2 regions of the Romboutsia sp. 1001216sp1 genome follow, and region 2 is predicted to be linked to the other one. Evidence: riboswitches for the same ligand, from Rfam matches in the RefSeq annotation. Region 2 holds a riboswitch; the other holds the start of a gene.

Evidence for each region. A riboswitch is a leader RNA that binds a small molecule or an ion and turns the genes downstream of it on or off. The one in region 2 is predicted to bind cobalamin.
Region 1: it holds a riboswitch for cobalamin, as region 2 does, so the genes downstream of both, ABHC41_RS13850 (energy-coupling factor ABC transporter permease) here and ABHC41_RS14070 (cobyric acid synthase) in region 2, are expected to answer to the same signal.

Annotation. Positions count from the first base shown of each region.
Region 1 is NZ_JBDPHA010000021.1:9,456-17,564, forward strand. Features, by position in the region: gene yjeM (glutamate/gamma-aminobutyrate family transporter YjeM) at 176-1,708, shown strand; gene ABHC41_RS13825 (hypothetical protein) at 1,776-2,054, opposite strand; gene ABHC41_RS13830 (hypothetical protein) at 2,285-2,752, shown strand; gene ABHC41_RS13835 (ATP-binding cassette domain-containing protein) at 2,823-3,653, opposite strand; gene cbiQ (cobalt ECF transporter T component CbiQ) at 3,663-4,343, opposite strand; gene ABHC41_RS13845 (energy-coupling factor ABC transporter substrate-binding protein) at 4,344-4,643, opposite strand; gene ABHC41_RS13850 (energy-coupling factor ABC transporter permease) at 4,627-5,355, opposite strand; cobalamin riboswitch at 5,677-5,857, opposite strand; gene ABHC41_RS13855 (GntR family transcriptional regulator) at 6,056-6,430, shown strand; gene ABHC41_RS13860 (ABC transporter ATP-binding protein) at 6,432-7,259, shown strand; gene ABHC41_RS13865 (ABC-2 transporter permease) at 7,261-7,902, shown strand; gene ABHC41_RS13870 (hypothetical protein) at 7,913-8,109, shown strand, end outside.
Region 2 is NZ_JBDPHA010000023.1:5,465-13,573, forward strand. Features, by position in the region: gene cobS (adenosylcobinamide-GDP ribazoletransferase) at 1-13, shown strand, start outside; gene ABHC41_RS14065 (histidine phosphatase family protein) at 36-644, shown strand; cobalamin riboswitch at 649-824, shown strand; gene ABHC41_RS14070 (cobyric acid synthase) at 1,221-2,753, shown strand; gene ABHC41_RS14075 (cobyrinate a,c-diamide synthase) at 2,790-4,178, shown strand; gene cbiB (adenosylcobinamide-phosphate synthase CbiB) at 4,180-5,124, shown strand; gene ABHC41_RS14085 (aminotransferase class I/II-fold pyridoxal phosphate-dependent enzyme) at 5,133-6,203, shown strand; gene ABHC41_RS14090 (cobalamin biosynthesis protein) at 6,205-7,104, shown strand; gene ABHC41_RS14095 (cobalt-precorrin-8 methylmutase) at 7,080-7,712, shown strand; gene cbiD (cobalt-precorrin-5B (C(1))-methyltransferase CbiD) at 7,721-8,109, shown strand, end outside.

The sequences.
Region 1 (8,109 bases), on a different contig from region 2:
AATAAAAAATTAATTTTTAGAAAAATAAAATAAGTTACAAAATAGAAAATATTGTGAAAACACTGCAGAGTATTGTCGAAATAGCTTGTCGAATGTTATAATTTTATCATCCCTTAAGTAATACAGATGAAATTACAAAAGGAATAATCAAAAATAAATATTATGAGGTGCAAAAATGGGAAACAACACAAGTAGTGCAAAGAAACTTACTTTAATGTCATTAATATTAATGATATTTACATCAGTGTTTGGTTTTGCTAACATGCCAAGATCATACTACTTAATGGGATATGGAGCTATACCTTGGTATATACTAAGTGCATTAGTATTCTTCATACCTTATGCATTCATGATGGCAGAATACGGATCATCTTTCAAAAATGAAAGTGGTGGTATGTATTCATGGATGGAAAAATCTGTAGGACCTAAGTATGCATTCATAGGAACATTCATGTGGTATGCTTCTTATATAATATGGATGGTTAACGTATCTTCAGGTATATGGATACCGTTTTCGAATGCCATATTTGGAGCAGATATAACTCAAAGTTGGAGTTTATTTGGATTAAGTTCAACTCAAACTATAGGAATACTTGGTGCTTTATGGATAGTATTTGTTACAGTAGTAGCAAGTAAAGGTGTTGAAAAGATAACAAAGGTTACTTCTATAGGTGGTACATTTGTTGCCTTATTAAACATAGTATTATTAGTTGGAGCATTAGCTGTAGTTATATTTAACGGTGGAGAATTAGCTCAACCAGTAAACAATTTTGCAGATGCATTTTTAACTTCTCCAAACCCTGCTTACCAAAGTCCATTAATGGTATTATCATTTGTTACATTTGCAATTTTTGCATTTGGAGGACTTGAAGTTTTAGGAGGATTAGTTGACCAAACTGAAAATGCTGAGAAAACATTCCCTAAAGGTCTTGCTATATCTGCTATAGTTATATCTATAGGATATGCTATTGGTATATTTGCATGTGGTATGTTCACTAACTGGGCTGATATACTATCAGACAAGAGCGTTCACATGGGTAACGTTGCATATGTTTTAATGCAAAACTTAGGATACCAATTAGGACATGCTATGGGAACTACTGATGCTGTAGCTATGCAAATGGGTGCTTGGACAGCTAGATTCGTTGGTTTATCAATGTTCTTAGCATTCATGGGAGCATTCTTCACATTAACATATTCACCACTTAAAACTTTAATATCTGGTTCACCTAAAGAAATATGGCCAGGTAAGTTTGCTGAGATGAAAAATGGTATGCCAGTAAACGCTATGAAAGTTCAAGCTATAATAGTTATAGTTATAATATTAGTAGTAGCATTTGGTGGTAAAGGAGCAGCTGACTTCTTTAATATATTAGTTCTTATGACTAACGTAGCTATGACTATACCATACTTATTCTTATCATCAGCATTCCCAGCTTTCAAGAAAAAGCAATTAAATGGTGAAGTTGATAAAGCATTCGTAGCTTACAAGAAACAAGGTGCTGCAACACTTGCTGCTTGGATAATAGGAATAATGGTTGGATTTGCTAACTTATTCTCAATAGTACAACCTGCAATAGATGGAAAGTTCTTTGATACAATAATGATGATATTAGGACCAACATTATTTGGTTTAATAGCGTTCTTATTATATAGTAGATATGAAAAGAATCATTTAAGCAAAAATAGTACAAAAAAAGCAAGCTAGAATATAACTGATTAGTAAAATAAATTTCATGTTTGAAACTTTTAAAATATAGCTATTTAAGTTTAACTTAAGTAGCTATATTTTTTTGTATATAATTTAAAGAATCATCTAAATTATTAAATGTTTTTCTAGGTATTATAAGTCTTTCTATATTATTGCCAACAGTATAAAAATCAAATATTTTATCTATTCTTATTTCTATAAAATCATCAATATAACTTATATATATACATTTAGTATATTTAAAGTAGGTTTTAATAATTACTGCTTTAGTACTAGTAGTTTTTATTAAGGTATAGTCATATAGATTTAAGTTTTTTTCTAGATAATTTATATAGTCATCCATATAATTCCTCCTTAGAATATATTATAATTAGATTATTGACAAAAGATAAAAAAATAATCTATAAAACATTAAATTATATACTTAAATAGATTAAAATAGCTATTATTAATTTATGTTTCAATAACAAAAAGGTTGATTTGTCCATTTTGCCAATGGTTTTACAAAACTTGTAAAATAAATAACAATTGTGTATGATAAAATTATTAATATGAAATTCATGGAGGGCAAATATGAAATTAGTAGATTTAAACAATTACATATTAAATGATTTTGATAAGAATATCTTCAAAAGAATGACTAAAGATAGTGAAGTAAATTTAAATAATTATGTTTGTAGCGTTATATGTGATTTAGTAAACTTTATACCAATGGAGGAAGAATTAAAAAAAGAAACAAAAGAAAATATAAAAAACTGTGATGAAGTAGAAGTAGGTGAAATAGCAACTTACACAAGTTTAATACCTTATGTTCAATTAGAACTTAAAGATAATAAAGATGTGGCTATAATTGCTAATAGCTTAGTTGAAAAGCTTATAAGTTATATAGTGGGATACTTAAGCAAAGAAGAGTTTGATAAAAACTTAGAAAATATTCAAGGTATGTTAAATATTTCTTATATGTTTTATGATGGGCTAGTTAAATACTTTACTTTTAATAGAGAGTATATAGTAAGTACAATAGAAAAAAATATTAAATAATAAAAATGCTGGATAAGGTAATGGGCCTTATCCAGCATTTAATTATTTATTAAGTTTAAAATAAAACATGTTATACAAGAGATGTAAGTTGATTAGTATTTACACATTGATTAAAGTAATTATACAAATCTTCTTCTTTTTTGAATAAAGGCAGATTCATATTTTTATGAACTTTTACAAGCCAAGGGATATTTAATCCTACTTCCTCAATAATCTTAGCTTCTTTAAAAACTTCCATACAATTACCTTCAATAACAATACTACCTTTATTTAAAACATATATATAATCACAAATCTCATATATTAAATCCATATCATGACTTGAAATAACTACTTTAATTCCATTATCGCATAAATTTTTTAAAATATTTACTATAGCTTTTGTGCTTTTAGGGTCAAGTCCTGCTGTAGGTTCATCTAAAAGAACCACTTTATTTTCCATAGCTATAACAGAAGCTATAGCTACTCTTTTTTTCTGACCATAACTTAAAAAGTGGACTGGTTTATCTATTAAATCTAAAGCATTGACTAATTTTAATGCATTATGTACTTTTTCTTTTATTTTATCTTCAGGTACACCTATATTTCTTAGTGAAAAAGCAACATCATCATATACTCTTGAATAAAATATTTGCTTATCTGGATCTTGAAATACTATACCTACTTCTTTTCTTAAATTGTACAAATCTTTCTTTTTATATGAAAGTTCTTTATTGTTATAAAATATACTTCCTTCAGAGGGCTTTAATATACCTACTAGATTCATAAATAAAGTAGACTTACCAGAACCATTAGCTCCAATTATCCCAATCATATTTCCTTTTGAAAAATCTAAATTTATATTGTTTATTGCTTTATTTTCTTTTTCATATTTATATGTTAAATTATTTACCTTAAACATGATAATCTCCTATATATGAAATTTCCCATCATACAACTTCATATCTAAGGTTATACTCATATCTTCATATTTTCTCATCATTCTAAAGAATAAGATTTTTATAAGTAGTGCTGTTGAGTTATAAGAATTTTTTAGATTTATATAACCAAATCTTAATTCTTGAGATTTATAAATATCTTTTATTTCTTCTAAAAATATGAATATGAATCTATATGTCAAAACCATAAGTTCTACTAATGTATCTGGGATATGTAATTTTTTTAATATAATTATTAATTGGTTAAATGGTGTAGTAAGTATTAAAAAATAAATAGATATAACTGAACTTATAGCTCTTAGTAATATATAAATTGAGTTTTTAACTGAAAATAAAGTTGTTCCTATATATAAGTTAAAAACTTTGATGTTAAATATAAAGCCTTGATTTTCAAATGATATGTTAATCATATTAAGTATAGTTCCTATAATTAAAAAATATATAGGTATCCTTAAACATTTTATATATAGTTTAATATTAACTTTTGCTATAAAAATGATTAAAAAGCTTACTATTAACATTACCAAAAAATGAAGCATTATATTATTTATAATTACAGAAATAGTTAAGGCTAAAAAGCTAATAAGCAATTTAGCCATAGGGTTAGTATTTCTTAAAGCATTTGTATATGCACATTTATCAATTTCCAGCATTTATTTTTTTTCACCTTTTTTTCTTCCTAGATAGTAGCCTATAAATCCAGCTCCTATGGCAGCTTGAGTAGAGAATAGTAAGCTTTCTATTTCTCCACTAGGTGGCTCGTATAAGCTACTAAACCAAGGTTTATAATCAGGATTTATCTCTGTTATTAGGCCCTCTGCCTCTCCATCAGCACCACCATATTCAGCTGATGAATTTAATAATAAAGGAGTTATTATAAGTATTATGGTTAAAGCTAATAATATTAAATTTTTATTTCTAAGTTTGTTTTTAGTTTTAGAATTTGTACTCATTAATTTCAACTCCTTCTTCATTTTGTGTTATTAAGTTATATACTAAAGTAGTTAATAATCCTTCTGCTATAGCTATTGGTATTTGAGTCGTGAAAAATACTCCTAAAAATTTAACTAAAGACATCATAACTCCTCCACTAGGATCAGGGAAAGCTAGTGCTAATTGAGTTGCTGTTACTGTATATGTAGCTAAATCACCTAAGGCTGCTGCTAAAAATACACTCATTCCAACGTTTACATTTCTTTTTCTACAAAGTTTAAATATAAAATATGACACTATTGGTCCAACTATTGCCATTGAAAATGCATTAGCGCCTAAAGTAGTTAATCCTCCATGTGCAAGTAATAATGCTTGAAATAATAAAGCTATTGTTCCTATTACTGCCATAACAGCTGGTCCAAATAATATTGCACCAAGACCTACTCCTGTAGGATGTGAACAACTACCTGTTAAAGACGGTATTTTTAGTGCTGATAACACAAATACAAAAGCTCCTGCTAAGGCTAATAAAACCTTCTTTTTAGGATCTTGCTTTACTATGGTATTAATAGATTTTAACCCATATATGAAAAATGGAATAAATACTATTGTCCAAAGTATAGACCATTTTGCGGGTAAATATCCTTCCATAATATGCATAGCATTAGCATTTAATGGATTTAAAATGATAAGTAGCACACCTGCTACTAATGATAGTGGTAAAAAATTCATCTTTATACCTCACTTTCAAAGTTTATTAAATTTTTATGTGATAAATTAATGTAAGTATATAATGGGTAAAGACGAAATTTGGTTTGCTTTAACTAGATGTCTAAAATTTATATTATTCATAATCAAAAATTAGATTAGTTTGATTAGATATAGTTAATTTTAAATTAAGTTATCAAAACTATATACATTCAAAATTAAATAGATTTTGTCACGAACTAAAAAATCCTAATCATTGGATTAGGATTTAAATAACTTTCTAATTAATACCTATTTATTAAAAATAAGGTATTATTCTTTATTATTTTCCTTCACCCCGAAGAATATAATTTAAGTATTGTAGGCAGGTCTCCTGGCTTAGCTTCATTTTACTACTTTCCCTTCCCATAATAAATTACAGTGGTTTTGAAAGTTTCATCAGCTTTACAGTAGCGGGGGCTGCAGAGGAATCTAACCTCTTTCCCTATTAATTTTAATTAAAAAAACCTAAAATACAAATTTTTAATTTATCACATATTTATATAATACTACAACTTTTATTATATTCCTCTATTTTTTATAAAAAAATATTAAAAAATTTAATTAAATCTTAAAATATATAGATTTATAAATAATATTTATTTAAAATTTATTGACTAAGCACAAACTAACTGTATAATATGTATATATACAGTATATACATATTATACAGAAAGGAGATAAAATGAACATAATAATTTCAAATGCTTCTGATTTACCCATATATATGCAAATAGTAAATCATATAAAGAAGAACATATTAAGTGGTACTTTAGAAGAAGGAAAAGCTCTACCATCTATAAGAGCATTAGCTAAAGATTTAGGTATAAGTTTTATAACTACTAAAAGAGCTTATGAAGAATTAGAAAAACTAGGACTTATAAACACCGTACCGGGAAAAGGTTGTTACGTATCTTCTTTTAATAAAGAACTAGTATATGAAGCTAAAATGAGAGAGATAGAAGAAAAGTTAGAAGAATCTATAAATCTATCTAAAATGATGGGTTTATCAAAAAGTGAATTAATAGAAATATTAGAGAGTCTATACGAGGGGGAGTAATATGTTAAGACTAGAAAAGGTAAGTAAAGACTTTGATAAATTTAAGTTGGAAGATATATCTTTTGAATTAAAAGAGGGATATATTATGGGACTTATTGGTCATAATGGTAGTGGAAAAACTACTATTATAAAATTAATAATGAATTTACTTAATGTGGATAGTGGAAATATATATTATATGGGAGAAGATATAAATAAAATTTCTAAAAAATTTAAAGAAGAAGTAGGATTTGTATATGATGAATTATATTTTTACGAACATCTTAAGGTTAAAGAATTTAAAAATATAGTTAAAAGTTTTTACAAAAACTTTGAAAATAACAAATTTGATAATTATTTAGAAAAATTTAAAATAGATAAAGACACTAAAATAAAAAACTTATCAAAAGGGCAAAGTATAAAATTAATGCTAGCAAATGCACTAAGTCATAATGCTAAGTTACTAGTACTTGACGAGCCAAGTAGTGGACTTGACCCTATATTTAGAAAAGAAATGATAAGTATAATTCAAGAGGAATTGGAAAGCGGAGATAAATGTGCTATATTTTCGACACATATATTAACTGATTTAGAACAATGTGCAGATTATATAACACTTATAAAAAATGGGAAATTAGTATTAAGTGAAAGTAGTGAATATATAAAAGAAAACTACAAGGTAATAAAAGGAAGTAAAAAAGAATTAGATGATAGTAATATAAATTTTATAAAAAGAGAAGACAAAAATTACTATAGTCAGGGGCTATTTATAGAAAGTGGATACGAAACTACTAATAATATAAGTATAGCAACTATAGAAGATATTATATATTTTATGGGGAGAGATTAAAATGATTAATATTATAAAAAAAGATTTAAGGGCATGTTTTATGACAGATTTTAAAACTATTATAAAGTTAGTAGTAGGGCTTTTTATATTTTCATCTATATTAATGGGATTATCTAGTGTAGCAATTCCATTATTTTTAAGTTATATGTTTATATTTAGAAGCTTTTATTTAGATGAATCTAATAAATGTGATTATTTTTTTAATAGTATGCCAATAGATAAAGAAGATATAGTTTATAGTAAATATATAGTATCTACATTAATTATAGTATTATCTATATTATTTACTTATTTTTATTCAAAAATATTAAAGCATATATTTTATATAGATTTAATGTACACTCAAACAATGTTAAGTACTTTAAATATATTACTTATACTAGTATCTGTATCATTTCCTATAATGTTTAAATATAGATACAAAAAATCTTATATACCTATAAATTTAGTAATGGGTATTATACTTGTATCTAGCTTATATATAACACTAAAGCCAAGGGCTGATATACATATAGAGGGACAAGAAAATTTGATTATAAGTGATCCTAAGCTACTTATTATAAGTGGTGTTTGTGTAGTTATTTACATAATATCTATGTATATATCTACTAAAATATACAATAAAAAAGAAGTAGCACTTTAAGGGGGACAATATGAATAAAAAGTTTATAAAAGTAAGTACTATAGTATTAATACCTATAATACTTTTAATAGGATTTAGTGTATTTTATGTTAAGGATATAAATGATTACTCTGATGATGAGTTTGAAGAAAGGCTAAAAATAGAATTTAAAAATTATAAAGAAGATAAATATAGCCATATTTTAACTATAAAGATAACTAATAATTC
Region 2 (8,109 bases):
TATAATAGGGTAACCTTAAAAGAGGTGATACTATAATGACTAAATTAGTTTTAGTAAGACATGCATTGACTATAGATAATCAAAGTAAAAGATTATCAGGACATATAGACAGTGTAGTTAGTGAAGTTGGAATTAAGCAAATAGAGAAATTAACCAAATACTTAGATGGTATACATATAGATAAGATATACACAACAACATCTTCAAGAACAAAAGATACTGTAAAAGATGTTGCAAAGAAAAAAGGGATAGAAATAATAGAAAAAGAAACATTGAAAGAAATTAGTTTTGGGGATTTTGAGGGGATTACTTTTGATGACATAAAAAAGAATTATCCAGAAGAATTTAACTCGATGATAGAAAAAGGATATGAGTACAGATATCCAAATGGTGAAAGTCTTATTGATTCATTTATAAGAGTATCAAATGAGGTTAAAGAAATTATAAATATGGATAAAGGCAAAACAATACTTATATGTTCTCATGGAGGAACTATAAGGAACATAATAAGTTATTTAGTATCAGGAAGCTACAAATACCATTGGAATTTTAAAATAGATAATGCATCAGTAAGTATTTTAGAAGTAGAAGATGGATTTGCAGTCATAGATAGTATGAATAACACAAGTTTTATAAATAATTAAAATCAAATAGTATATTAACTTAGGTTCTACAAGATTAATAGGGAAAAAGGTTAAAAGCCTTTGCAGCCCCCGCTACTGTAATATTGACGAAACTACAATTTGCCACTGTCCTTTGGATGGGAAGGAGTAGGAGTAGGATGAAATTGAGCCAGGATACCTGCCTAAATTAATTAATTATAAAATCTCCGGGGTGAGGGATTTTTATTCAGATAAAATATAACTATCGCTTATAAAGTATGTACCTATAATAAAACATCAGAGTATATGCATATTAGCAGATAAATTATACTTTGTTAAAACTTAAATTATAATAAATAAATCTATTATGAAATCTACATATTAATCATAAATACATAAAGTGTATTTTAGATTAATACAATAAGATTTAGTATTATATAGTTTAAGTATATAGTAAAGATTAAATAGTTATATTTTGTTACATGCTATATAGTTTGATATGTTACAAAACATATGAAACAAGTAATATATTAGCATTAGAATAAAAGCCTTAACTCTTAAGAGTTAGGGCTTTTTTGATTATAAGGAAATCAAATTAAGTAATATAAGGAGAATCTTATGGGAAAAAAGATAATGTTACAAGGTACAGCATCAAATGTTGGTAAAAGTATATTAACAGCTGGTTTATGTAGGATTTTCAAACAAGATGGATATAGTGTAGCACCATTTAAATCTCAAAATATGGCGTTAAATTCTTTTATAACAAAAGAAGGTTTAGAAATGGGAAGAGCACAAGTATTTCAGGCGGAAGCTTGTGGAATAGAGCCAATTGCAGATATGAATCCAGTACTTCTAAAACCATCAGGTAATCATAGATGCCAAGTTATAGTAAGGGGTAAAGTTAGAGATGATATATCATCATCAGAATACCATGATTATAAGCCAATACTTGCTAAAGAACTTAAAACTATATTTAATCAGTTTAGTGAGAACTATGATGTTGTTGTTATGGAGGGGGCAGGTAGTACAGCAGAAATAAACTTAAGAGAACATGACATTGCTAATATGGGTATGGCAGAAATCGCAGATGCTCCTGTAATAATAGTGGGGGATATCGATAGAGGTGGAGTTTTCGCATCACTAGCAGGTACGATGCTTTTACTAAGTGAAGAGGAAAGAAAAAGAGTCAAAGGTGTAATAATAAATAAATTTAGAGGAAGAAAAGAACTTTTATATGATGGCATAAAAATGCTTGAAGAAATAATAAAGGTTCCTGTCCTTGGAGTAGTGCCATATAGTGATATAAAAATAGAAGATGAAGACAGTGTAACAACTAGATTTAAAACTAAAATGAAAAAGAGTGATATACATATTGAGATAATTAGAACACCTCATATGTCTAATTTCACAGATTTTAATATATTTGAGACTCAAGAAGATGTGAGTATTAGGTATGTTGATTATGGAGAGACTCTTTCAAATCCAGATATGATAATACTTCCTGGAAGTAAAAGTACTATAGATGACCTTAAGTATATAAGGGAAAGTGGTCTAGAGGAACAAATAAAAGATTTACAGAAAAAAGGAAAGTTAGTATTTGGGATATGTGGTGGATATCAAATGTTAGGCAAGAAATTAAAAGACCCTTACCATGTAGAAGGCGAAATTGAAGAAATAGATGGTATAGGACTTTTAGATATAGAAACTACATTTGAAAAAGAAAAAACAACTACACAAGTGAATGCCACTATATGTAAAAATTTAAATGGATATTTAGCAAACTTATCAGGAATGAAAGTAAAAGGTTATGAAATTCATATGGGAATAAGTGATATAGGTAAAGAAGTATATAACCTAAATGAAATAAACAATAAATTAGGAGAAGACGTAAGCTACCTAGAAGGAAGTGTAAATAAAGAAGGTAATGTAGTAGGAACTTATTTACATGGAATATTTGATGAAATAGATTTTACTAGAGCTCTATTAAATAATATCAGAGAAGAAAAAGGCCTTGAAAGAATAGACACTAAAGTAACTTCTTTCGAAGCCTTTAAGCAAAATGAATATGATAAACTAGCTGATTTACTAAGAGAACATTTAGATATAGAGAAGATATATAAAATAATGGAAGAACATGAAGAAGAAATATAAACAATACAAAAATAAAATGATGGTTAGGTGAAATATATGAAAAAAATCTTAATCGCAGGAACTAATAGTGGAGTAGGAAAAACAACAATATCTTTAGGTATAATGCAAGCACTTACAAAAAGAAGTATGAAGGTTCAACCATATAAAGTTGGACCGGATTATATAGATCCATCATATCATACATTTATAACAGGTAGAGACTCCAGAAACCTAGATTCATATATGCTAGATGATGAAAAAATTAAGTATGTATTTAATTCTGCATCTAAAGATGCAGATATATCAGTGATTGAAGGTGTTATGGGTCTTTATGATGGAATAGGAATAGACTTAGATAATTGTACAAGTTCTCATACATCGAAGATATTAAAAGCACCAGTTATATTAGTTATAAATGGAAAAGCTATGGCAGCATCTAGTGCAGCCATGGTACTTGGATACAAGGAACTTGATAAAGATGTAGACATAAAAGGTGTAATAGTAAACAACGTAAAAACTAAGACTCACTACGAAATAATTAAAAAAGCAATTGAAACATATTGTGGGATAGAGGTCTTAGGATACTTCCCACCTAATGATGAATTTTCATTAGAGTCAAGACACTTAGGTTTAGTTCCAAGCGTAGAAATTGATTCACTAAAAAATAAATTTAGTAATTTAGCAGATGAAATAGAAAAATATATAAATATAGATAGAATAATAGAAATAGCTGAAACAGAAGAAGTTTGTAGTAATTTTGAGTTAAAAGACTTTATAAAAGAAAATAAGATAAAAGATAAAACTATAGCTATAGCCTATGATAAAGCATTTAATTTCTACTACAAAGAAAATATAGAATTATTAAAAGAACTAGGGCTAAATATAAAATACTTTAGTCCACTAGAAGATGAAAAAGTACCACAATCAGATTACATATATATAGGTGGAGGGTTTCCAGAAATATTTGCAAAAGAAATAGAATCAAATAAAAGTATGAGAAGTTCTATAAAAGAAGCTCATACAAATAAAATTCCTATATATGCTGAATGTGGTGGACTTATGTATCTAGGAGAAAAATTAATAGACCAAAATAATAATGAATATGATATGGTAGGAATATTTAATGGAGTTAGTAAGATGACAAAATCATTAAAGAGATTTGGATATTGTTATGGAGAGTCCAAAAAAGATACAATCTTATCTAAAAAAGGTGAGATTATAAAAGGACATGAATTCCACCATTCTATATTTGAAACTAATGAGGAATGTGCCTATATAATGAGAAAAGAAAGAGATAAAAAAGTGGTAGATGAATGGGAAGGTGGATATAGCAAAGATAAAACTTTAGCAACATATTTACATACTCATTTTTACAATAACTTAGATTGTATAAAAAATTTCTTAAATAGTGGATGTAAAGACTATTTAGAAAGAGGAAACAATTAATATGAATATATTATCTATTTATATAGGATACATAATAGACTTAATAGTAGGAGACCCATATTCATTTCCTCACCCAGTTAGATATATTGGTAAATTAATAAAGAAGACCGAAAGTATAATAAGAAAAAAAGCTAAGAGTGATAAAGCTTTAAAAACAGGTGGATTTTTCTTATGGTTTATAGTAGTCGGGATAACATATTTAGTTACTTATTTAATAATAAAACTAAGTAGCTTTATACCAGGAGGATTTTTAGTAACAAATTCAATACTGATATATACCACATTAGCTACAAAATGTTTAAAAGATGAAGCTGTCAAAATATATAATGTATTAAAAACAGGAGATATAGAAAAAGCAAGAATACAAGTATCTTATATAGTAGGAAGAGACACTACTCAACTAAATGAAGGTGAAATAATAAGGGCAACTGTAGAAACTGTTGCTGAAAATACTGTAGATGGAATAATTGCACCTATGTTTTATGCATTTATAGGTGGAGCTCCACTTGCTATGGCATATAAAGCAATCAATACTTTGGATTCAACAGTAGGCTATAAAAATGAAAAGTACAAAGATTTAGGATTTGCATCAGCTAAGATTGATGATATAGCTAACTTTATACCAGCTAGGATATCTGTACTACTTATGTCTATAGGAAGCTTATTAGTAGGACATAACTGTAAAGAAGCTTTAAAAATCGGTATAAGAGATAGAAAAAATCACAAAAGTCCAAATTGTGCTTATGCTGAAGGTGCTGTTGCAGGAGCTTTGGGAGTACAGTTAGGTGGTACAAATATTTATTTTGGAAAAGCTGTCTATAAGCCTACAATAGGAGATAAACATAGAGAAATAGAGGTAGAAGATATAGTTAGAACAAATAAAATAATGTATGCTTCATCTATAACTTCAATGATTGTATTTACAATAATATTTATATTACTATAGGGGGATTTATGAAAGACTTAGGACATGGAGCAAATGTAGAACAAATAGGAAAAAATTATAATATAGATCCAAAAGAGATAATAGATTTTAGTTCTAATGTAAATCCAAAGATTATAAAAGATTTAGATAAGTATATACTAGAAGGCTTAGAAGAAAGTAGGAGCTATCCAGATATAAATTATACCAACTTAAGAAAAAATATAGGTAATTATCTAAATATTCAAAGTGAATATATAATACCTGGAAATGGTGCTACAGAGGTAATCTATTTATTAATGAAAGCTATAGGCAAAAGACTGGCAATATTAAACCCTACGTTTTCAGAATATAGAAGAAGTGCAAAATTAAATGGATTAGAAGTTATAGATTTAAATTTAAATGAAGAAAATCAATTTTTAATAGATATAGAAGAAATTAAAAATAATTTAGATAAGTTTGATAGCTTATTTATATGTAATCCTAATAATCCAAATGGGAAAGCACAAGAATTAAATGAGTTACTAAACATATTGAAACAAAATAATAAATTTTTAATAGTTGATGAAACTTTTATGGAATTTGCAGAAAAAGAAGAAATTTATAGTTTAGTAAATAATATAAAAAGTTACGATAATCTATTTATAATCAAAGCAGTAACTAAATTCTTTGGAATGCCTGGATTAAGATTGGGATACGGTATTACGAGCAATAAAGATATAATAAATAAAATTTATCATTATAAAGAACCGTGGACTATAAATGCATTTGCAGATACTTTATCTAAATATATATTCAGGGATAAAGAGTATATAGAAGATAGCAAAAACTATTATATAGAAGAACGAAAATATATGTTAAAAGAATTAAGAAGTATAGAAAATATATCAGTTTATGATACTGATACAAATTTTTTATTAATTAAACTGAACAATAGAAGGGCAAATGAAATAAAAGTCGAATTATTAAGAAGAAGTAAAATTCTTATCAGAGATGCATCGAATTTTATCGGATTAGATGATAGATATATAAGAGTTGCAATTAAATCTCATGATGATAATAAAATTCTTATAGAGAATATGAAAAACTTATTAGGTGATTAGCATGAAATATTATGGATTTTGTCCAGCATCATGTGGAGAGTTTGTTCAAGGTATGGTAGATGGAGAAGAGTATCTTAGCTCATATGCCATAGATATGTATTCAGTAGCAATGATTGAAGAAAAGCTAGGTAAAGTCAATGTAGGTCCTAGTAAATCTAGAAAGGCTATAGAAGCTGTTTTTAAGAAATTTAACTTGCCTATCAAAGATAGTAAAAATATTTCTTTAACTATAAAAAGTGATATACCGGTAGGTAAAGGTATGGCTAGTTCAACAGCAGATATAGGAGCTACTATAGTAGCTACTCTAGATTTGATAGGAAGAAATTTAACTAGTGAAGAAATATCAAAACTTGCATCTACTATAGAACCAACAGATTCTACATACATAGAAAACAACTGCATATTTAACCCACTTAGTGGTGAAATAGTAAAAAATCTAGGAAGTATAAAAGATTGCAGAGTAATAATACTAGAGCCTAACAAGACGTTAGATACTATAAAAATAAGAAGTAACCCTAACTATAGAAATATAAAACTAAAAAATCAAGATATTATAAAAGAATCATTTTACCTTTTAGAAGGCGGTATAAAAAATAATGATTTAAGTAATATCGGAAAAGCATGTACTTTAAGTAGCTTAGCCAATGAAAATATAGACCCAAAAGAAGGATTAAAAGAGATAATAAATATTTCGCAAAATTATGGTGCCTATGGTGTAAACATTGCTCATAGTGGAACTGTAATAGGTATTATCGTAGACAATTATATGAATGATAATAAATTGATAGATATTTTAAAAACCAATAAAATACATAAAACATACAATAAAATTTATACTCTAGATATTATAGACGGAGGAATTAGGAGGGAACCACCATGGAATATATCAAAAATCCTATGATGATAGAAGAAAAAAGCTTCATAATGATACAAGAAATAATAGATGAAATAAGACCAGGGTATGAGTACAAAAATGAAGTAGAAGAAAAAATAATAAAGCGTTGTATACATACAACAGCAGACTTTGAATATTTAGATATATTAAAAATATCGGATACAGCAGTAGAAAATATAGTAGATGCTTTAAAAAACAATGCAACTATATATACGGATACTAATATGGCTTTAAGTGGAATAAATAAAAGAAGATTAGAGGCATTAGGTTGTAAATATAGATGCTTAGTGGCAGAAGAAGAAACTGCAAAACTAGCTAAGGAAAAAGGAATAACTCGTTCGATGGCAGCTGTTGAGATAGCAGCAAAGGATTCAGGAAGAAAAATATTTGTGCTTGGAAATGCGCCAACAGCTTTATATAAAGTAATGGAAATGAGAGATGCAAAAGAACTTGAAGTAGATGCTGTAATAGGTGTTCCAGTTGGATTTGTTGGAGCAGCAGAGTCAAAAGATGAATTAGAAAAAACAGATATACCATACATCATATCAAAAGGAAGAAAAGGTGGAAGTAACTTAGCAGCAGCTATAGTTAATGCTATTTTATACACTATGTAGGTAATATTATGGAAGAGTATGTATATATAGAAGGTAAAAAGTATAGAAGAGGATACACAACAGGTTCTTGTGCTACAGGAGCATCAAAAGCTGCAACATACATGCTATTAACTAAAAAGAGTATAGATACTGTAAATATAGATACTCCAAAAGGCATACCATTGACATTGAATGTATTTAATATAGATATTAATGATGATTACGTCGAATGTTCTACAGAAAAAGATGGTGGAGATGATATTGATGCTACACATACTATGCATATTCACGCTAGAGCTGAAATCATCAATAGAGAAGATAATGAAGATATAGTTGTGTGTGGAGGAGTAGGTATTGGAGTAGTAACTAAAAAAGGATTGAGTGTTGAGGTTGGAAAGCCAGCAATTAATCCAACTCC